DNA from 4 places in the Enterobacter sp. genome. Region 1 is predicted to be linked to each of the others. Evidence: predicted binding sites of a transcription regulator. Region 1 holds the regulator's gene; each other region holds the start of a gene.

The links. The regulator PhoB, encoded in region 1, activates phosphate uptake and scavenging genes when phosphate is short. The targets are predictions, from matches to a motif close to CTGTCATAAAACTGNCNNAT.
Region 2: a site for PhoB is predicted at 2,400-2,419, ahead of ACWYRJ_RS07960 (esterase-like activity of phytase family protein). Genes of this name have one in related genera too.
Region 3: a site for PhoB is predicted at 3,188-3,207, ahead of kdgR (DNA-binding transcriptional regulator KdgR). Genes of this name have one in related genera too.
Region 4: a site for PhoB is predicted at 2,652-2,671, ahead of pstS (phosphate ABC transporter substrate-binding protein PstS). Genes of this name have one in related genera too.

The regions. Positions count from the first base shown of each region.
Region 1 is NZ_CDRQYH010000025.1:29,730-35,233, reverse strand. Features, by position in the region: gene brnQ (branched-chain amino acid transporter carrier protein BrnQ) at 1-608, opposite strand, end outside; gene phoR (phosphate regulon sensor histidine kinase PhoR) at 1,018-2,313, opposite strand; gene phoB (phosphate response regulator transcription factor PhoB) at 2,335-3,024, opposite strand; gene sbcD (exonuclease subunit SbcD) at 3,212-4,417, shown strand; gene sbcC (exonuclease subunit SbcC) at 4,414-5,504, shown strand, end outside.
Region 2 is NZ_CDRQYH010000018.1:24,266-29,769, forward strand. Features, by position in the region: gene ACWYRJ_RS07945 (NAD-dependent succinate-semialdehyde dehydrogenase) at 1-1,143, shown strand, start outside; gene ACWYRJ_RS07950 (hypothetical protein) at 1,188-1,508, opposite strand; gene ACWYRJ_RS07955 (YfaZ family outer membrane protein) at 1,508-2,053, opposite strand; gene ACWYRJ_RS07960 (esterase-like activity of phytase family protein) at 2,465-3,823, shown strand; gene yjiA (GTPase) at 3,911-4,864, opposite strand; gene ACWYRJ_RS07970 (YbdD/YjiX family protein) at 4,875-5,078, opposite strand; gene ACWYRJ_RS07975 (carbon starvation CstA family protein) at 5,178-5,504, opposite strand, start outside.
Region 3 is NZ_CDRQYH010000099.1:2,092-7,595, reverse strand. Features, by position in the region: gene ACWYRJ_RS19380 (MBL fold metallo-hydrolase) at 319-1,308, opposite strand; gene ACWYRJ_RS19375 (YebO family protein) at 1,332-1,622, opposite strand; gene mgrB (PhoP/PhoQ regulator MgrB) at 1,697-1,840, opposite strand; gene ACWYRJ_RS19365 (YobH family protein) at 2,002-2,241, shown strand; gene kdgR (DNA-binding transcriptional regulator KdgR) at 2,305-3,096, opposite strand; gene ACWYRJ_RS19355 (MFS transporter) at 3,276-4,649, shown strand; gene htpX (protease HtpX) at 4,700-5,504, opposite strand, start outside.
Region 4 is NZ_CDRQYH010000065.1:12,843-18,346, reverse strand. Features, by position in the region: gene glmU (bifunctional UDP-N-acetylglucosamine diphosphorylase/glucosamine-1-phosphate N-acetyltransferase GlmU) at 1-381, shown strand, start outside; gene glmS (glutamine--fructose-6-phosphate transaminase (isomerizing)) at 608-2,437, shown strand; gene pstS (phosphate ABC transporter substrate-binding protein PstS) at 2,759-3,799, shown strand; gene pstC (phosphate ABC transporter permease PstC) at 3,928-4,887, shown strand; gene pstA (phosphate ABC transporter permease PstA) at 4,887-5,504, shown strand, end outside.

The DNA of each region.
Region 1 (5,504 bases):
ATCGCGCCTAGCGTATCCATCGTCAGGTAGCCGTTCACGAAGCCGTTAGAGAACGCGGCATTTTTATAGGCGTCCATCGCGTCGCTAATCGGGCCGGCGGGCCAGACGATGGCCGCTACCGCCAGAACAATCAGCGCCACAATTTTCAGCGGAGCCAGGAAGTTACCCACGGTATCCAGCAGCTTGCCCGGATAGAGGGAAACCAGAATCACGATCGCGAAGTAGATCAGGCTGTAGATAAACAGCGGCATCGCGCCGTCACCGGTCAGGGGAGCAATACCCACTTCGAAGGACACGGTTGCCGTACGCGGGGTCGCAAACAGCGGGCCAACGGCGAGATAGCAGACGGTTGCCAGCAGAACGCCCGCCACTTTGCCAATCGGGGTGCTGAGGCTATCCACACCGCCGCCGACTTTCGCCAGCGCGATGACGGTCAGCACCGGCAGACCCACGGCAGTAATCAGGAAACCAAACGCGGCGGTCCAGACGTGTTCACCCGCCTGTAAGCCAACCATTGGAGGGAAAATGATGTTGCCTGCGCCAACGAACAGCGCAAATGTCATAAAGCCCAGCGCGATGATGTCACGCGATTTTAAGTGATGGGTCATAAAACCTTACTGCCTGTGGATGTGGTGTTGAAAACATTGAGATTTTCGATATCCCTCACGGGACGATACAGCCGAAAATTTGCTCAATTTCAGCGGGAAATGCTCCCGTCCTGGCGTGGAGAAGAATAGTTTTTCGATTTACCACGCAAATACAGTCGGTCTAACAGTATCTGGGGCGCAATTTAAACGCTTATAACGTTTAAAGGCAAGGTGGGATCGTAAAACCAGAACAATATGCCAGCATGAAAATACGCACCAGCATAATACGCTGTTTATAAGAAAAACCCATGGCTAATCATGCGAACAAAAAACAGCCAGCCGTATAAAATTCATCCGCGTTTCGCTTGACTGCAAAGCAAACGGGCCAGCGATGGCTGACCCGTGGAAAGGTAAAATGACACGCCCGCCGTCAGGCGGTCTTTTTGGCAATTAATCGTTCCGGAATAACGAAACTGAAGCGGGTTCCTTTACCCAGGGTACTCTGAATATCGAGACGGCTTTCATGGTGATTGACCGCGTGTTTCACAATTGCCAGCCCCAGGCCGCTTCCGCCTGTCTGGCGGGATCGCGCTTTATCCACACGGTAAAAGCGCTCGGTCAGACGCGGAATATGCTCCGGCGCAATCCCCGGCCCGTTGTCCTCCACGCTAAACTCGGCCCCCGTTGGGGTATGGTGCCAGCGCACCACGATATCCGTCCCCTCCGGCGTATGATTCACCGCGTTATACACCAGGTTGGAAATGGCGCTGCGCAGCTCATCTTCGCTGCCCAGCACCTTCAGCGTGTTGTCGACGTCAAAGGTCAGGTGATGCTTTTTGTGGCTTAACGTCTGCGCTTCACGCTCCACGACCCGCAGCATCATCGGGACATCAATGGTGTCATTCAGCGCGAGCGTTGGCGCCGCTTCAATCTTCGAGAGCGTCAGCAGCTGCTTCACCAGCCCTTCCATCCGGTGCGTTTGCTCACGCATGGTGTGGAGCGCTTTTTCACGCGGCGCACCTTCCAGCGTTTGCTCCTGCATCATCTCCAGGTAGCCCTGCAGCACGGTCAACGGGGTTCGCAGTTCGTGGCTGACGTTGGCGAAGAAGTTGCGACGCGCCCCTTCCAGCTGGTGCATCTGGGTAACATCGCGCGCCACCATCAGCCACTGCTTATCGCTGTAGGGCATCACGCGTATTTCCAGATGGCGGCCATTATTGAGCTTAAGATTGTGCGGACGGGTGAAATCACGCTTTTTCAGATACAGCGTGAACTCGGGATAACGCAGAAGGTTGAGGATATTCTGGCCATTGTCATCCGGCCAGCGCAGGCCCAGCAGCTGCTGCGCCAGGCCGTTACACCAGAAGATCGTCCCTTCTTCGGTGGTCAGGATCACGGCATCCGGCAGCGACTCTGCACCGCTGCGAAAACGCTTAATCAGGCTTCCCAGCTCGCGGCGACGCTTTTTATTACGCATCTGCATTTGATGCAGACCGTAAAGCAGCGGCTCCCAGCTGCCGCTTCCCGGCGGCGGCGTCATGCTTCGGTCAACCCACAGCCACCAGGAGAGGCGCAGCAGGTTCCAGAAATGCCAGATGAGCAGCCCGGTGACCGACGCCAACAGAAACCACGGCAGGTGTCCAAGAAAGGCCCCCAGAATGAAGGCCGGAATACAGCATAAGATCAGTTCAAAGACGAGCCTTTTCCATGACAGACGTTCCAGCACGCGTCACACTCCTGTCATTGTTCAGAAACGGGTAGAAAAACGATAACCCGTGCCGCGGACCGTCTGCACCATGCGATCGTGGCCGCTCAGTTCCAGCGCTTTTCGCAGGCGGCGGATATGTACGTCAACTGTCCGGTCTTCGACATACACGTTAGTTCCCCAGACGTTATTCAGCAACTGCTCGCGGCTGTAAACGCGTTCCGGGTGGGTCATAAAGAAGTGCAGGAGTTTAAATTCGGTAGGCCCCATGTCGAGGGGATTCTCACCGGTCATCACGCGGTGAGAAGTAGGATCAAGGCTCAGCCCCTGCATTTCGATCACCTCTTCCACCGCCATCGGTGAAATACGGCGCATCACGGCTTTAATGCGAGCCACCAGCTCTTTTGGGGAGAACGGTTTAGTAATGTAATCGTCCGCACCGGTCTCCAGACCGCGCACGCGATCCTCTTCTTCTCCGCGCGCCGTGAGCATCACAACCGGGATATCGCGGGTCAGCGCTTCACGCTTCAGGTGTTTGATAAACTGCAGTCCGGAGCCGCCGGGCAACATCCAGTCCAGCAGAATCAGATCGGGCCAGGGTTCATTCAGCTGGTTCACTGCGCTGTCATAATCTTCCGCTTCAACCGGCTGGAAGCCGTTTTGCTCGAGCACGAAGCACACCATTTCACGAATTGGAGCTTCATCTTCTACGACCAGAATACGTCTCGCCATACTTTGCCCTGTCTTATCTTATTTACGTTACAAGTTTGTAATTCGGCGCCATTATGCGTCAGATTTATGACAGATTTATGAAAAACAGTACCACTATAAATGGCAAACTGTTGTTTTATTACAGCGGTTATTTTCCCTTCTCTGAACGTTTATAATCCTGCTTTCTCTTTTTTGCCACGGATCAGCTATGCGCATACTACACACCTCGGACTGGCATCTGGGTCAAAATTTTTACAGCAAAAGCCGTGCGGCTGAACATGAAGCGTTCCTGAACTGGCTGCTGGAAACGGCCCGGACGCATGAGGTGGACGCGATTATCGTGGCGGGAGATATTTTTGATACCGGCTCGCCGCCGAGCTACGCGCGCGAGCTGTACAACCGCTTCGTGGTGAATTTACAGCAAACAGGGTGTCATCTGGTGATTGTCGCCGGCAACCACGATTCCGTCGCAACGCTGAATGAATCCCGCGACATCCTGGCGTTTCTCAATACCACCGTCGTCGCCAGCGCCGGGCACGCCCCGCAGATCCTGAAAAAACGCGACGGGTCGCCGGGGGCGGTGCTGTGTCCGATACCGTTTTTACGTCCGCGCGACATCGTGCAAAGCCAGGCGGGGCTGTCGGGTGCGGAAAAGCAGCAGCATTTATTACAGGCCATCACCGACTATTACCACCAGCAGCACGCCGAAGCCTGTGCACTGCGGGGTGACCAGCCGATTCCGGTGATTGCAACCGGGCATCTCACCACGGTCGGGGCCAGTAAAAGTGACGCCGTGCGTGACATCTATATCGGCACGCTGGATGCCTTTCCGGCGCAAAACTTCCCGCCAGCCGACTACATCGCGCTAGGCCACATCCACCGCGCTCAGGTCATCGGCGGCTGCGAGCATATCCGCTACTGTGGCTCACCTGTTTCGCTCAGCTTCGACGAAACGGGCAAAGCCAAATCCGTGCATCTGGTGAGTTTTAGCGAGGGCAAACTCAGCGCCGTCGAGACGCTGGAGGTGCCCGTCACCCAGCCGCTGGCGGTGCTGAAGGGCGATCTCGACGCCATTTCCACCCAGTTGGAGCAGTGGCGCGGCGTCGAGCAAGATCCCCCCGTCTGGCTGGATATCGAAATCACCACCGACGACTACCTGCACGATATGCAGCGAAAAATCCAGGCACTGACCGAAGACTTGCCGGTAGAGGTGTTACTGGTGCGCCGCAGCCGCGAGCAGCGCGAGAAAATTCTGTTAAGCGCTCAACGCGAAACGCTCAGTGAGCTTCGGGTTGAAGAGGTGTTTGAACGCAGGCTCTCGCAGGAGGAAATCGACGACACGAAGCGCGCAAGACTCAGCGAACTGTTCAGCCATACCCTGCATGCGCTCAATGATGAGGAAGAAAACGCGTGAAAATTCTGAGCCTGCGCCTGAAAAATATCAACTCCCTCAAGGGCGAGTGGAAAATTGACTTTACCGCTGAGCCGTTTGCCAGCAACGGGCTGTTTGCCATCACCGGCGCGACCGGGGCAGGTAAAACTACCCTGCTCGACGCCATCTGTCTGGCGCTTTATCACGAAACGCCGCGCCTGAATAAGGTCTCCCAGGCGCAAAACGATCTGATGACGCGCGACACCGCCGAGTGCCTGGCGGAAGTGGAGTTCGAGGTAAAAGGCATCGCCTACCGCGCCTTCTGGAGCCAGAACCGGGCGCGCAACCAGCCTGACGGGAACCTGCAGGCACCGCGCGTTGAGCTGGCGCGCTGCGAAGATGGCAAAATCCTGGCCGACAAAGTGACGGATAAACTGGAGCAAACCGCCGCGCTCACCGGGCTGGACTATGGCCGCTTTACCCGCTCGATGCTGCTCTCACAGGGGCAATTTGCTGCCTTCCTCAACGCCAAACCGAGCGATCGTGCCGAGCTGCTGGAAGAGCTGACCGGCACCGAGATCTACGGCCAGATTTCCGCCATGGTGTTTGAAAAACACAAAGCCGCCCGCAGCGTGCTTGAAAAGTGCGAGGCGCAGGCGGCGGGCGTCGTGCTGTTGAGTGAAGAGCAACAGCAGCAGTTACAGCAAAGTTTGCAGGCACTTACTGACGAAGAGAAAATCCTGCTGGAACAGCAGCAAAGCCAACAGAAAGATTTTCAGTGGCTTACGCGCCATGAAGAGCTCGTAAGAGAGCAACAGCGCGTCAACGCGCTCCAGCAGCATGCGCAACAGGCGCTGGCGGACGCAGCACCTGAGCTGGCAAAACTCCAGCTTGCTCTGCCCGCCGCCCAGCTTCGACCGCTTTGGGAGCATCAGCAGGAACAAACCGCACGCCTGACGCAAACGCAGCAGCGTATTATCGAAGTAAATACTCGCTTACAAGCCAAAACCGCACTGCGCGCGCGGATCCGCAACTCTGCACTGCGTAACCACGAGCAGCTACATACCGAACTGACGTCGCTGGCGCAGTGGCTGGCGGAGCACGAGCGTTATCGCCTGCTGGGGCAGGA
Region 2 (5,504 bases), on a different contig from region 1:
CTCATCGAACAGAGCCGCGGCGAAGTGAAGCTGTGCGCGCAAATCGCCCGCTACTACGCCGACAACGCGAAGCAGTTTCTGGCCCCGGTGAAGTATCAATCCGAACTCGGGGAAGCATGGGTGGAGCATCATCCCATCGGCGTGCTGATGGCCGTTGAGCCGTGGAACTTCCCGTATTACCAGCTGATGCGCGTTCTGGCGCCAAACCTGGCGGCGGGTAACCCCGTCATCGCCAAACATGCCAGCATCGTGCCGCACTGCGCCGAAGCCTTTGCCCATCTGGTTCGCGAGGCGGGCGCGCCGGAAGGCGCATGGACTAACCTGTTTATTTCGTCCGAGCAGGTGGCGAACATCATTGCCGACGATCGCGTGCAGGGCGCCGCATTAACCGGCTCTGAAAAAGCCGGCAGCGTGGTGGCCGCGCAGGCGGCGAAGCACATCAAGAAATCCACGCTTGAGCTGGGCGGTAACGACGTATTCGTGGTGCTGGACGATGCGGACCTGGACAAAGCCGTCAAGACTGGCGTGAATGCGCGGCTCAACAACGCCGGGCAGGTCTGTACCGCGGCGAAGCGCTTTATCCTGCATGAAAAGATCGCCGACGCCTTCCTGAGCAAATTCACCGAGGCGTTTAAGCAGGTGAAGATTGGCGATCCGCTGGACGAAAGCACCACGCTGGGGCCGCTGTCGTCGAAAGATGCTCTGGAAACGTTGACCAAACAGGTTAACGAGGCGGTGAAAAACGGCGCGACGCTGCACTACGGCGGCAAGCCGGTGCAGCGCGACGGGAGCTTCTTCGAGCCGACTATCCTGACGAATATCTCGCGCGACAACCCGGCGTATTTCGAAGAGTTCTTCGGCCCGGTAGCGCAGATGTACGTGGTGAAAAACGACGACGAGGCGGTCGCGCTGGCGAACGACTCCCACTACGGCCTGGGCGGGGCGGTATTCAGCCAGGATATCGAGCGCGCGAAGAAGATGGCGTCGCGGATCGAGACCGGGATGGTGTACATCAACTGGCTTACCGATACCGCGCCAGAGCTGCCGTTCGGCGGCGTGAAGCGCTCCGGCTACGGACGCGAGCTGTCGGATCTGGGGATCAAAGAGTTTGTGAACCAGAAGCTGGTGGTGGTGCGTCAGTAAGAGGTAATAAAAAACCTGCCGGCCGGCAGGTTTTTTTAAGGGGATTATTGCACTTCGATCTTGTCCCAGCCGCTTTTAAACATGCAGCTGTCAACCAGCGTATCCCGGCGATATTCGTTCGCGTCTTCAACCGTGTAGCTCGTGGAAATATCCTTTTTCTTGTTCTTTTTGTCCGTTTTTTCCGAGCTGGAACCGGTCACGACGTTATCCGGGGGAAGATCGATCAGCGCCTGCGCTTCGCATTCCGTGAGCTTTTTATTCATTTCCGTATCGCTGACGCCCGGTTTCACCCATTTGTACTGGACGCAGCCGGTGAGCATCAGCGTTAGGCTCAGAACGCAAAGCGCGGTCATGCGGTGTTTCATCAGAAGGTGACTCCACCGCCTACATATGCGCCGTCAATCAGCGTGTGGCCAGGACGACCGTCTTTACCGTCCACGCTCACGTGGCGGTAGCCCACTTTCAGGGTCACTGGCGTAATTGGCGTCCAGCTTACGCCGCCGTTGGCTTCGACGTAGTTTTTCACACTGTTGTTCAGCCCTTCTGGCGCCACATAGCCTTCACCGTACACGTGGATGCTGTCGGTCAGGGCAACGTTTACGCCGCCGCCAATCGGGAACGCCACGCCGTTATCGCCTTTTTTCGGGCCGAGGTAGATGGCTTTTGCGCCCGCGTTCAGCATGACCGGGCCAAGATCCAGGTTGTAGCCTGCGCCCACACCGCCGGTCTGGGTACCGTCATCGGTGTTTTTCAGCCAGTTACTTTCCAGATAAACACCGGATGAGGATTTCCCCATTTCCAGATTGAGGTTGGTAAAGTTTTTACCCTGCTCAACGGTGCCGCCCATCGCCAGTGCGGAACCCGATACGGCAGCCAGAGCAGAAAGAAGAAGGATATTCAGTTTTTTCATGTTTTATGCCTCGTCATTAAATTCATCTGGGCGCACCTTAACAAGCGATGTTAATGACTGCAAATGTGATATAAATCGAGGTTTTATACTGATATTGTTAACTTTTTTATTGAAGTTGTTGCAATGATGTTTGATTGTCGGGGTGTCAACAGGGGATGTTTTTAGCGTTTAGGAACCGTTTAGTTTTTTGACTAAACATAAACTGAACGAGGCGGGGATAGTGATTTGAGATGAATTAATTGGGTTTCTAATAATTTCCAAAAATGTTTCGCCTGTCACACAAAACAACAAAGCCTTACATTTCGAGCGATGAATATACGTTCAATCGCGCAGGCCGGTTTCCCTTCCATGTCATTTTTCTGACACGTTTATTCTTTACGTTGTTGGCTTCACTTACTGGATGCTAACAATATGAAAAGAAAAATTATTCCTGTGCTAATCGGCTGTGCGCTCTCTTTCTCTGGCCTGGCGGCGCAGCCCACTGCTGAGCGCTATGTCGTCAGCTTCCCTGACGGCTCACATGTGAAATACAGCGGCGCGTTTGCCGATGCGTTTCCGAATGGGCTCCCGGTGGGTATTGGCTCCGGCCTGCTGTTTACGGGCAAGCAGGGCGATGCCCTGACGTTTGCGACCGTGACCGATCGCGGTCCCAACGCCGATGCGCCCAAAAGGGGTAAAAACGAAGCCAAAATATTTGTCACGCCGGATTTCGCGCCGCTGCTGATGACCATCCGCGTCCAGAATGGCAAAGCGGAGGCGGTTGATGCCCGCCCGCTGCATGACGATAAAGGCGAGATTAACGGTCTGCCGCTGCAAAACGGCGTGATTGGCTCCACCAATGAAGTGGCGTTCAGCGACACCCTCAAGATCCTGAAGGGTGACAACCGCGGGCTGGACACGGAAGGCATCACGCCGGACGGCAAAGGCGGCTACTGGCTGTGCGACGAGTACGGCCCGTTCCTGATTAACGTCGACAGCAAAGGCAAAATCCTTGCGATCCACGGGCCGCAGGCGGCGGAAGGGGAAAAATCCATCGCGGGCGGTCTGCCAAACATCATCAAATGGCGCCAGCCGAACCGGGGCTTCGAAGGCCTGACCCGGATGCCGGACGGGCGTATTATCGCCGCCGTGCAAAGCACGCTGGACATCGACGGTAAGAGTAAAAAGCAGGCGCTGTTTACGCGTCTGGTGAGCTTCGATCCGGCAACCGGCAAAACCGCAATGTACGGTTACCCCATCGACAGCGCGGCCTACGACAAAAACAGCGATGCCAAAATCGGCGACATCGTGGCGCTTGATGACCAGCACATCCTGCTGATTGAGCAGGGAAGCGATAAAAACGACGGGATGCGTAACCTGATTTACAAGGTAGACCTCAGCAAGGCGAGCGACCTGACTACCTTTGACAAGCCGGGCGAGTACCCTGAGTTTGATGATGAGAAAACCCTGGCGCAGCGCGGCATTATCCTTGCGGCAAAAACGCAGGTCGTCGATCTGCGCGCGTTGGGCTGGCAGCAGGAGAAGGCCGAAGGGCTGGCGCTGATCGACAGCAAAACGCTTGCGGTGGCGAACGATAACGACTTTGGCGTAAAGGTAGCGATGCAAAATCCGGTTGAGGGCAAGAAGCTCAAGGATTATCGGGTGAACGCGGAAGGCAAGCTGACGTTGGATGATAAACCGGTGGAAACCATGCTCAGCGTGAAGCCGCTGAAGAAGCCGGAGTCCGACAGCGAGCTGTGGATTGTGACGCTGCCGGAGGCGGTGAAATAATACCAGGGCTTACCCTTCACCCCTCACCCTAACCCTCTCCCCTTAGGGGAGAGGGGATTGTTCGCTGCGCATAGTTAAGCGGGGAGGCTATTTTTTCAGCCCCGCAAACGCCGCCCGAATTTCTTCCTCCGGCAGCTGGATGCCAATAAACACCATCACGCTGTGCGGCGCTTCATCGCCCCACGGTCGGTCCCAGTCGGCGCTGTACAGGCGCTGCACGCCCTGGAACAGCAGGCGGTTGGGTTCGCCGTCAATCCACAGCATTCCTTTGTAGCGCAGCAGCCTGTCGGCAAACGACAGCAGCAGGTTCTCCATCACGCGGGAGACCTCGCTGATATCCACCGGATAATCCAGCTCCACCACAATCGACGCCACGTCGTTTTGCTTATCTCCCATAAAGTGGAAGCGCGGTTTCGCGGTGACGTTCTCCTCCAGCATAAAGCCGTTGGTGTTGAACAGCTGGGACAGGTCGATATCGCCGTGCGTCACCGTGTAAATCGGCGCGCGGGAGTTAATGCGGGTCAGGCGCTCGCGAAGCTTTTCGCTTTCGCCCGCCACGTCGGTTTTGGTCAGCAGGATGCGGTCGGCGTAGCCCACCTGAGACTGGGCGATGGTGAACTGGTTCATCTGTTCGTCGGCGTGGACCGCATCAACCAGGGCAATCACGCCGTCCAGCAGATAGCGCTGGCAGAGGATCTCGTGGGAAAAAAAGGTCTGAATAATCGGGCCGGGATCGGCCATGCCGGTACACTCGATCACCAGGCGGTCAAAGTCGATTTCCCCGCGATCGCGGCTGTCGAGCAGGTCCAGCAGGGCATCTTCTAATTCGTTAGAGCGGGTGCAGCAGATGCAGCCGTTGGTCAGGGTTTTGATCTGCGTGGCGCGATCGCCAATCAGCTGGTCGTCAACGGAGACTTCGCCAAATTCGTTTTCGATGACGGCGATTTTGAAGCCGTGCTGCTCGTTCAGAATGTGGCGCAGCAGGGTGGTTTTACCGGCGCCGAGGAAACCGGTCAGCAGGGTAACGGCAATCGGGGTCATGGTCTCTCCTTTAGCAGCAGCGGACGCCGCCTTCTCCACTTCCGCCGTAGCGCGCTTCCTGACGCTCGCGGAAGAATTCAGTGTAGGTCATGTACGGCTTATCCGGATGGTTGGTCTTCATATGCTCAACGTAGTTGTCATAGTCCGGAATGCCAATCAGCATTTTCGCCGCCTGACCGAGGTATTTTTTTGCTTCGCCTAAGTTACCAAACATTGTGGGTTCCAGACAGAAAAAGCCCGGCGATGTGAGTCCGCTGGGCTTGTGTTTCCCTCACCCCAGCCCTCTCCCAAGGGAGAGGGTGAGGATTGCGGATTAATGGTGTGAAGAGGTCTTCACGCCGCCTTCAGGCACCGGCACGTACGGGGTTTCTTTGTCCGTACGGCCGTCGGCGTTACGCACTTTCAGCCAGGTTTTGATGCCGTAGAAGATGATGCTGTACACCACCACCAGGAACAGAATGCTCAGACCCGCGTTGGTGTAGTTGTTCACCACGATATGGTTCATGTTGGCAATCTGCTGCGCGGTCAGATCCGCGCCGCCTGCGGCAATCTTCTCTTTGTACTGGTTAGCCATGAAGAAGAAGCCTTCCAGCTGCGGGTTGACGCTGAACAGCTTCAGGCCAAGCGCCCATGTGGTGCA
Region 3 (5,504 bases), on a different contig from region 1:
TTTTTAACATAGCTCAATCATTACGAACCGTCCAGCAACCGGGAAAAGAAATCTTACGTCTTGATTGAGTTAGAACAATTTGTGAAAACTTATGCTTAAATCATTGTAACGCGACCAAATTGTTTCAGAGAAAAAACACTGTTAAAAACCACTTCCGTCTGTATTAAAATGCACCAGTTAATAAACAGCGTTATGCACCAAAATAATGAAATTTTTATGACTCTGCATCAAAAGAAGGCAAGCAAAACGTTTCGATAAAAATAAAACATTCCTGCGAGCGTTTACATCAAGAATATATGCAACAATTTAACGCTTCGTTTATAAGGATAAATATTCACCAATTTTCAGTATCCTGAAAGAATGATTAACTGGTGCTAAATTATCGAGCGCGTTAGTTAACTCCTGCACAGGTTCATCTAGCGCTTCATCTGCCAGTTCAAATACGCCCCAGTGGATGGGAAACGTCAGTGGACAGCCCAGCTGCTGCCACAATGCCACCGCAGATTGCGGATCCATATGATGGACAGCCATGAACCATCGTGGGGCATAGGCACCAATCGGTAACGCGGCAACATCTATCTTGCCCAGGCGTTCAGGAATCAACAGCAGCTCAGGTGAATAGCCGGTATCACCGCTGAACCAGAAACGGTGATGCCGTCCTTCCATCACCCAGCCGCACCACAAGGAACGATTGCGGTTCCATGGCGTGCGCATGCTCCAGTGCTGTGACGGTACGGCGGTCAGCGTCATCCCCTGCCAGGTGAAACTCTGCCACCAGTCAAGCTCAACTACGCGTTTTGCTCCCCGACGACGAAACCAGTCGGCCAGACCCAGGGGAACAAAAACACTAACGTCGGGAAAGCGCTTGAGAATTCGGCGAATGGTCGCCTCATCAAGATGATCGTAATGATTATGGGAGATGACGACCGCATCAAGCTGATGAAGTTGCTCGACAGACAGTACGGGAGGCGTTTTGCGCTGTGGTCCCAGGAAAGGGAGCGGAGAAGCGCGCCGTGAAAACACCGGATCGGTAAGGATGATATTACCGTCCAGCTGCAGCAACACGCTCGCGTGTCCGAGCCACCACACCCCATCTCCATGAGGTTGCGTGAGCTCTACAGGTTGCCACCAATGTTGGATAAAATCTTCATAACCCAGCGCAGGTGGTTTCGGTAAACCGGCCTCTTTACGCGCTTTACGCCAACGGTCAATGTCGCCGGGTTGATGTCCGACAGGGAGGGTATTACGAAAACCGTTCGGGGTGTGATGTTTCAGGGAGGGGTCATACCAGGGATTTTTCCAGGCCACAGCCACCTCCCAGGACAAAAAGATTAACGCTCAGCCACCAGGCGGATAAAGTCATCTTCGTCTTTGTTTTCTTCGACGACCGCGTCTTTCGGCGCGTCTTTATCTTCCGGTTCGTTAGCCTCACACAGACGGCGTAGCAGCGCATTCTGACGTTTTTGCTGATCGAGCAGCGCTTCCAGCAGTTCGATCTGCTCGTTAGTCCGGGAGCTGGCTCGGTTCACGAAAAACCAAATGACCAGACCCACGAGCAGAACAACCAAAGAAATCATCAGGGATGCTATATTCAGCAGCCCTGAATTCAGTAACTCACCCATTTCACCACCTCAATAAAAACGTCTATTTTACCACTGGCGCGAAGGAAGGAAATCACGTTGAGAAAAAATGTCTCTTACCACGGAATAAACTTGTTGATTGCGCAAACGCCGCTAAAAAACTGTACATCCTGATCGCACATCACATTGATCGTCTGCGTCCATAACACCACGCACGCTATCAGCACGATAACCAGAATCACCCAGCGTATTTTTTTCACTCCACACTCCGTCTTAAAACCTGATGTAGCGAGGTTATCACGCTTATCTTAAACAAGGACTAACTGTGCCTCTAACACGCTTTTTTTCAGAATCATGCACTTGTTTCATCACGTAAACACATTACGCTAGCATTACGATAACAATGATAAAAGAGGTAATGATGCGCTTTATTGTTCGAACAATTATTGTACTCGCCCTTGTCTGGATTGGCCTTCTGTTATCGGGCTATGGCGTGCTCGTGGGGAGCACCGAAAACGCAGCCGGGTTAGGCATTCAGTGTAAATATTTAACAGCACAAGGAATGAGCACAGCCCAGTATCTGCATACTGACAGCGGGATCGTTGGCTTAACCCACTGCCCTGTACTGCGTAAAACATCCGTCGTGATTGATAATGGCTAATCAGTCTGATTATGACGCAAAAAAAAACGCCGCATCAGATGCGGCGTTTTTTACGCAGAGGGATTAAAACGGGTATTCGTGATATCCCATCTGTGCAGAAATTTTACGTGCGGCAGTGTGCAGAATAGCCACATACTCATGCAAACGCTCTTCAGAGAAGCGTAAAGTCGGGAAGGAGATACTTAAGCCCGCAATCACCACGCCAAAGCGGTCAAACACCGGAACGCCGATGCAGCGCAGCCCTTCTTCCTGCTCTTCATTATCTTCGCCATACCCCTGCTCGCGTACGTGATCCAACACCGTTAACAGCGCGTCTGTGCTGGTAATGGTTCGTGAGGTACTTTGCTTGTATTCCACCCCTTCGAGGATCTGCTTCACTTCCTCACGATCGCGCCACGCCAGCAGAACCTTACCAATCGCGGTACTGTAGAGTGGGTTGCGACGACCAATGCGCGAATACATGCGCAGATTGTACATGGAGTCGATTTTATGGATGTAAACAATACTGTCTTCATCCAGCGCACCGAGATGGATGGTCTCTTTAGTCAGACGAGAGATTTCGCGCATCTGAATATCAGCGCTGCGGATCAGGTCAACATTTTGTAGCGCGCGGGCACCCAGTTCAAACAGCTTCAGCGTCAGAGAATATTTTTCAGATTCGCCTTCCTGGGCGACATAGCCCAGCGACTTCATGGTTTGCAAAAAGCGATATACGGTGCTTTTAGACATCATCACGCGCTGCGACAACTCTGTAATACCTATTTCACGCTCTTCTCCCAGTGCCTGTAAGATGCCAAACACCTTCAGCACGGAAGAAACAGAATCTGGCTGTTTATCCAAATCCGCAATAGCCATTTACCACCTCATAGAGAGTGTTTTATAAAAATCAGAACCGGTTTTTATTATAAGTTCCCGTCATGTCACCTGCAATCAATCCGCGTTTACTTCGTTACAAATCTGCGACATATCGCGGCTGTAACAATGCTAAAATAGTTATCCTGAGAATAATTTCACACTGAGCTTTTTTAATCTTAATGGAAAAGACCCTTTCCGATGGCCTGCCTTTACCCCAGCGGTATGGCGCGATAGCCACCATCATTATCGGTATCTCAATGGCCGTCCTTGACGGCGCAATCGCGAACGTTGCCTTGCCAACCATCGCCAGCGACCTGCACGCCTCTCCCGCCAGTTCGATATGGATAGTTAATGCCTACCAGATTGCGATTGTGGTTTCCCTGCTCTCGTTCTCTTTCCTGGGCGATATGTTCGGTTATCGTCGGGTGTATCAGTGCGGTCTGGTGGTTTTCACCTTCACGTCGTTGTTATGCGCCCTTTCAGATTCACTGCATACCCTGACGCTTGCCCGCATAGCGCAGGGTTTTGGCGGCGCGGCGCTCATGAGTGTGAACACGGCGTTGATCCGCTTAATTTATCCGCAACGTCATCTGGGGCGCGGTATGGGGATAAACTCTTTTATTGTCGCCGTCTCTTCCGCCGCCGGACCAACCATTGCGGCGGCTATCCTTTCCGTTGCGTCATGGCAATGGCTGTTCGCTATTAACGTGCCGCTGGGTATTGTCGCCATCTTCTTTGCCCTGCGCTTTCTACCCGCTAACGGTCCCAAAAGCACCATGCCGCGCTTCGATGTGGCGAGTGCGGTGATGAATGCCCTGACCTTTGGCCTGCTTATTACGGCGTTGAGCGGCTTTGCGCAGGGACAGTCCCAGATGCTTACCGGTGTGGAGCTTATCGCTCTGCTGGCGATCGGCTTCTTCTTTGTTCGCCGCCAGCTCACTCTCCCTGTACCTTTACTGCCCGTTGACCTGTTGCGTATCCCCCTCTTTTCCCTCTCCATTTGCACGTCCGTCTGCTCCTTCTGCGCCCAGATGCTGGCCCTGGTTTCTCTGCCCTTCTTTTTGCAGAGCGTGGTAGGCCGTTCAGAAGTGGAGACCGGCCTGCTGTTAACCCCCTGGCCGCTGGCGACAATGGTGATGGCGCCGCTGGCAGGTTACCTCATTGAACGCGTCCATGCCGGTTTATTGGGCGCTTTGGGGCTGGCGGTGATGGCGACAGGCCTTTTCGCGCTGGCTCTGCTGCCGTCATCGCCAACCGATCTGGACATCATCTGGCGCATGATCCTCTGTGGCGCGGGGTTTGGCCTTTTCCAGTCCCCTAACAATCACACCATCATCACCTCCGCGCCGCGTCATCGCAGCGGGGGTGCCAGCGGCATGCTGGGGACCGCTCGACTTCTGGGGCAAAGCAGCGGTGCGGCGCTGGTCGCCCTGATGTTTAACCTCGCAGGCCAGAACGGCAACCATGTTGCACTCCTCACCGCCGGTGTACTTGCCACCCTCGCAGCTATCGTCAGCGGCCTGCGGGTGACCCAGCCCAGGGTTCAGGCATAAAAAAAGCCGGGCGGAGTGCTCTCCTGCCCGGCTTAGTAGGGTTCTTTGCCTTACTTCAGGTATTCCCCACTGCGCAGCGCTTCAATACGTTTATCCAGCGGCGGGTGAGACATAAACAGCTCGCTCAGCGATTTGGACTTACCGTTAATGCAGAAGGCCATCATGCTGTTCGCTTCCTGTGGCTCATAGCTGGTTTTCAGACGCTGCAGGGCTGCAATCATCTTCTCGCGACCAACCAGCTTCGCCGAGCCGGCATCCGCGTGGAATTCACGGTGACGGGAGAACCACATGGTGATGATGCTGGCCAGAATACCAAAGACCAGTTCCAGAACCATTGAAACAGCGAAGTAGATCAGCGGGTTGCCGTTGCTCTCTTCACCTTCGTCACGGTTTCCGCCCATAAAGCCTGCCGCGATCTGCGCCAGAATACGGGAGATGAAGATTACGAAGGTGTTTACCACGCCCTGAATCAGGGTCATGGTCACCATGTCACCATTTGCGATATGGCTGATTTCGTGGGCGATAACCGCTTCGGCTTCATCACGGCTCATGTTCTGCAGCAAGCCGGTGCTGACGGCCACCAGCGACGCATCACGACGGGCGCCCGTGGCAAAAGCGTTGATGTCCGGGGCATGGTAAATCGCCACCTGCGGCATAGCGATCCCGGCCTGACGGGATTGCTGAGCCACCGTATTCATCAGCCACTGTTCCATATCGTTACGCGGCTGTTCAATAACCTCACCACCCACCGATTTCAGTGCCATCCACTTCGACATCAGCAGGGAGATGAACGAGCCACCAAAACCAAACAGCAGCGCCATAATCAACAGACCCTGAACGCTGCTCGACTGAATT
Region 4 (5,504 bases), on a different contig from region 1:
CGTCTGCGCCCGGGCGCAGAGCTACTGGAAGGCGCTCACGTGGGTAACTTCGTGGAAATGAAAAAAGCGCGTCTGGGTAAAGGCTCGAAAGCCGGTCATCTGACCTATCTGGGCGACGCGGAAATTGGCAATAACGTGAATATTGGTGCAGGGACCATAACCTGTAACTATGACGGCGCGAATAAGTTTAAAACCATCATCGGTGATGATGTGTTCGTGGGCTCCGATACGCAGCTGGTGGCGCCTGTTACCGTGGGTAACGGGGTGACCATTGCAGCCGGAACAACCGTAACGCGTGATGTGGCCGAGAACGAGCTGGTGTTAAGCCGCGTTCCGCAGGTCAGCAAACAGGGCTGGAAACGTCCGGTGAAGAAAAAGTAACGGATTTACCCCTCTCCCCAAAGGAGAGAGGGGATCGTTCGGTGCGGTGTTTTTCTCCCTCGCCCCTTTGGGGAGAGGGCCGGGGTGAGGGGATAATATAATCCTCCCCCCACAAGCAGTACCCATAAAAATAACCCCACTCTCTACAAGGCTCGGGGCGCCCGGAAAGGGCAAATACAGGTCAGCGACAACGCAGGCATAATGCCTAAATTCGGAATCTAAAATTATGTGTGGAATTGTTGGCGCAGTTGCGCAGCGTGATATTGCTGAAATCCTTCTCGAAGGTTTACGTCGTCTGGAATATCGTGGTTACGACTCTGCCGGTCTGGCTGTCGTCGATGCAGAAGGTCATATGACCCGTCTGCGTCGTCTCGGTAAAGTGCAGATGCTGGCCCAGGCCGCGGAAGAACATCCGCTGCACGGGGGAACCGGTATTGCGCACACCCGCTGGGCGACGCACGGCGAACCGTCTGAAGGTAACGCGCACCCGCATGTGTCTGAACACATCGTGGTGGTGCACAACGGCATTATCGAAAACCACGAACCGCTGCGCGAAGAACTGAAAGCGCGCGGCTACACCTTCGTCTCTGAAACTGACACCGAAGTGATTGCTCACCTGGTGCACTGGGAGCTGGAGCAGGGCGGTACACTGCGTGATGCGGTGCTCCGTGCTATCCCTCAGCTGCGCGGTGCGTATGGTACGGTGATCATGGATTCCCGCGATCCGTCAACGCTTCTGGCCGCGCGTTCCGGTAGCCCGATGGTTATCGGTCTGGGCATGGGTGAAAACTTTATCGCCTCTGACCAGCTGGCGCTGCTGCCGGTTACCCGTCGCTTTATCTTCCTCGAAGAGGGTGATATCGCGGAAGTGACCCGTCGCAGCGTGACCGTCTTCGATACTAAAGGCGAGCAGGTGAAGCGTCAGGAGATCGAATCGAATCTGCAGTACGACGCGGGCGACAAAGGCGCTTACCGTCACTATATGCAGAAAGAGATTTACGAGCAGCCAAACGCCATCAAAAACACCCTGACCGGGCGCATTAGCCACGGTGAAGTGGATCTGAGCGAGCTGGGCGCAAACGCGAACGAACTGCTCAGCAAGGTCGAGCATATTCAGATCGTGGCCTGCGGCACCTCCTATAACTCCGGTATGGTTTCTCGCTACTGGTTTGAATCCCTGGCGGGCGTGCCGTGCGATGTGGAAATCGCGTCTGAATTCCGCTATCGCAAATCTGCGGTGCGTCGTAACAGCCTGATGATCACCCTTTCCCAGTCCGGCGAAACGGCGGATACGCTCGCAGCGCTGCGTCTGTCTAAAGAGCTGGGCTACCTGGGCTCTCTGGCCATCTGTAACGTCCCGGGCTCCTCGCTGGTGCGTGAATCCGATCTGGCGCTGATGACTAAAGCGGGCACCGAAATCGGCGTGGCTTCAACCAAAGCGTTTACCACGCAGCTGACCGTTCTGCTGATGCTGGTGGCGAAGCTTGCGCGCCTGAAAGGCGAAGATGCGTCCGTTGAGCATGACATCGTTCATGGTCTGCAGGCGCTGCCAAGCCGTATTGAGCAGATGCTGTCTCAGGACAAACGCATCGAAGCGCTGGCGGAAGATTTCTCTGACAAACATCACGCCCTGTTCCTGGGTCGTGGCGATCAGTATCCGATTGCGCTTGAAGGCGCACTGAAGCTGAAAGAGATCTCCTACATCCACGCGGAAGCCTATGCGGCAGGCGAGCTGAAACACGGCCCTCTGGCGCTGATTGACGCGGATATGCCGGTCATAGTTGTGGCACCAAACAACGAACTGCTGGAAAAACTGAAGTCTAACATCGAAGAAGTGCGTGCCCGTGGCGGTGTTCTGTACGTCTTCGCCGACAAAGATGCCGGTTTTGTCAGCAGCGACAACATGCACATCATCGAGATGCCGCATGTGGAAGAGGTGATTGCACCGATCTTCTATACCGTTCCGCTGCAGCTGCTGGCTTACCATGTGGCGCTGATCAAAGGCACCGACGTTGACCAGCCGCGTAACCTGGCGAAATCAGTTACCGTAGAATAATCCCTTCAGGCTCCACCCTCGGGTGGAGCTTTTTTATCCCGCCCGGTTTGTTTTTAATCAATCCTGTCTCGTTTTTAATAATGACAATTTGTCATCTTCAGCTACTTTTTTCAGTGTCACATAAAGAAAATATTTCTGAAAACGTATTGTCATAAAAGTGGCTAACACGATGAAAATTAAGCTTTATTGTGCGGTATTTTAAGTGAAATTTTCATTGTCATAAAACTGTCATAATTCGTACATTTATCTGTCACCTGTTTGTCCTATTTTGCTCATCGTAGCCACTAAACAACGATTTACGAAAATCTTGCAGGAGACATTATGAAAGTTATGCGTACCACTGTCGCAACTGTTGTCGCCGCGACCTTATCTCTGAGCGCGTTCTCTGTATTTGCAGAAGCAAGCCTGACTGGCGCTGGTGCAACCTTCCCTGCGCCGGTGTATGCCAAATGGGCGGATACCTACCAGAAAGAAACCGGTAACAAGGTTAACTATCAGGGTATCGGCTCCTCCGGTGGCGTGAAACAAATTACCGCGAACACGGTTGATTTCGGCGCGTCTGACGCTCCGCTGTCTGATGATAAGCTGGCTCAGGAAGGCCTGTTCCAGTTCCCTACCGTGATCGGTGGCGTGGTCCTGGCGATCAACCTGCCGGGCGTGAAGTCGGGCGAGCTGGTGCTGGACGGCAAAACGCTGGGTGACATCTACCTGGGCAAAATCAAAAAATGGGATGACGAAGCGATCGCTAAGCTCAACCCAGGCCTGAAGCTGCCTTCTCAGAACATCGCCGTGGTTCGCCGCGCGGATGGTTCCGGTACGTCTTTCGTGTTTACCAGCTACCTGGCGAAAGTGAACGAAGAGTGGAAATCTAAAGTCGGCTCCGGCTCAACCGTTAACTGGCCTACCGGTCTGGGCGGTAAAGGTAACGACGGTATCGCCGCGTTCGTACAACGTCTGCCTGGCTCCATCGGCTACGTAGAGTATGCGTACGCGAAGCAGAATAACCTGTCCTACACCAAACTGGTGTCTGCAGACGGCAAACCGGTTAGCCCGACCGAAGAGAACTTTGCTAACGCTGCCAAAGGCGCTGACTGGAGCAAATCCTTCGCTCAGGATCTGACTAACCAGAAGGGCGAAGGTGCATGGCCAATCACCTCTACCACCTTCATCCTGGTGCACAAAGAGCAGAAGAAACCTGAGCAGGGCGCTGAAGTGCTGAAGTTCTTCGACTGGGCATACAAAAACGGCGGCAAACAGGCTAACGCTCTGGATTACGCCACCCTGCCGGACAACGTGGTTGAGCAGATTCGTGCTGCATGGAAAACCAACGTGAAAGACAGCAGCGGTAAAGCGCTGTACTAACAGGATATATTTAACGAAGATGGCGGGTGGCGCTGCGCTTACCCGCCCTACGGTTTAAGCTGTAGGCCCGGTAAGCGTCAGCGCCACCGGGCATATTCGTAAAAACGTCTCAAACAGAAGAGTAATTTATGGCTGCAACCAAGCCTGCATTTAACCCTCCGGGTAAAAAAGGTGACATGATTTTCAGCGCGCTGGTCAAACTGGCTGCGCTGATTGTGCTATTGCTGCTGGGCGGCATTATCGTGTCTCTGATTTTCTCCTCATGGCCGAGCATCCAGAAATTCGGTTTCTCCTTCCTGTGGACCAAAGAGTGGGACGCGCCGAACGACATCTACGGTGCTCTGGTGCCGATTTACGGCACGCTGGTAACCTCGTTCATCGCCTTGCTGATTGCGGTTCCGGTAAGCTTTGGTATTGCCCTGTTCCTGACGGAGCTGGCGCCAGGCTGGCTGCGTCGTCCGCTGGGTATTGCCATCGAACTGCTGGCGGCTATTCCGAGTATCGTCTACGGCATGTGGGGCCTGTTCATCTTTGCCCCGCTGTTCGCTACATATTTCCAGGAACCGGTGGGTAATGTCCTCTCTGCCATTCCGTTTGTGGGGGCCCTGTTCTCTGGCCCGGCTTTCGGTATCGGCATTCTGGCGGCAGGTGTGATCCTCGCCATTATGATTATTCCGTACATTGCGGCGGTCATGCGCGATGTCTTCGAACAAACGCCGGTGATGATGAAAGAGTCGGCCTACGGCATCGGCTGCACCACCTGGGAAGTAATCTGGCGCATTGTCCTTCCGTTCACCAAAAATGGGGTGATCGGGGGCGTGATGCTGGGCTTAGGTCGTGCGCTGGGTGAAACCATGGCGGTCACCTTTATCATCGGTAACACCTACCAGCTCGACAGCGCGTCGCTCTACATGCCGGGTAACAGTATTACCTCGGCGCTGGCGAATGAATTTGCGGAAGCGGAATCCGGGCTGCACGTGGCGGCGCTGATGGAGCTGGGTCTGATTCTGTTCGTTATTACCTTCATCGTTCTGGCGATTTCCAAGCTGATGATTATGCGCCTCGCTAAAAATGAGGGAGCACGCTAATGGCTACTCTCGAAATGCAAGCTACCGCTGAACTGGCGGAATCCCGCCGCAAGATGCAGGCCAGACGCCGCATGAAAAACCGCATTGCCCTGACGCTCTCAATGGCGACGATGGCATTCGGCCTGTTCTGGCTGGTCTGGATCCTCTTCTCGACAATCGTTCGTGGGATTGACGGAATGTCACTCTCGCTGTTCACCGAAATGACGCCGCCGCCGAACACGGCGGGCGGTGGCCTGGCGAATGCGCTGGCCGGCAGCGGGTTGCTGATCCTCTGGGCGACGGTCTTCGGCACGCCGCTGGGCATCATGGCGGGCATTTACCTGGCAGAATACGGTCGTAAATCCTGGCTGGCGGAAGTGATTCGCTTCATTAACGATATTTTGCTGTCAGCCCCGTCTATCGTGGTGGGTCTGTTCGTTTACACCGTTGTTGTAGCGCAGATGGAACACTTCTCCGGCTGGGCGGGTGTGATTGCCCTGGCGCTGCTGCAGGTGCCGATTGTGATTCGAACCACCGAGAACATGCTGAAACTGGTGCCGGACAGCCTGCGTGAAGCGGCTTATGCACTGGGTACGCCGAAATGGAAGATGATCTCTGCGATTACGCTGAAGGCGTCC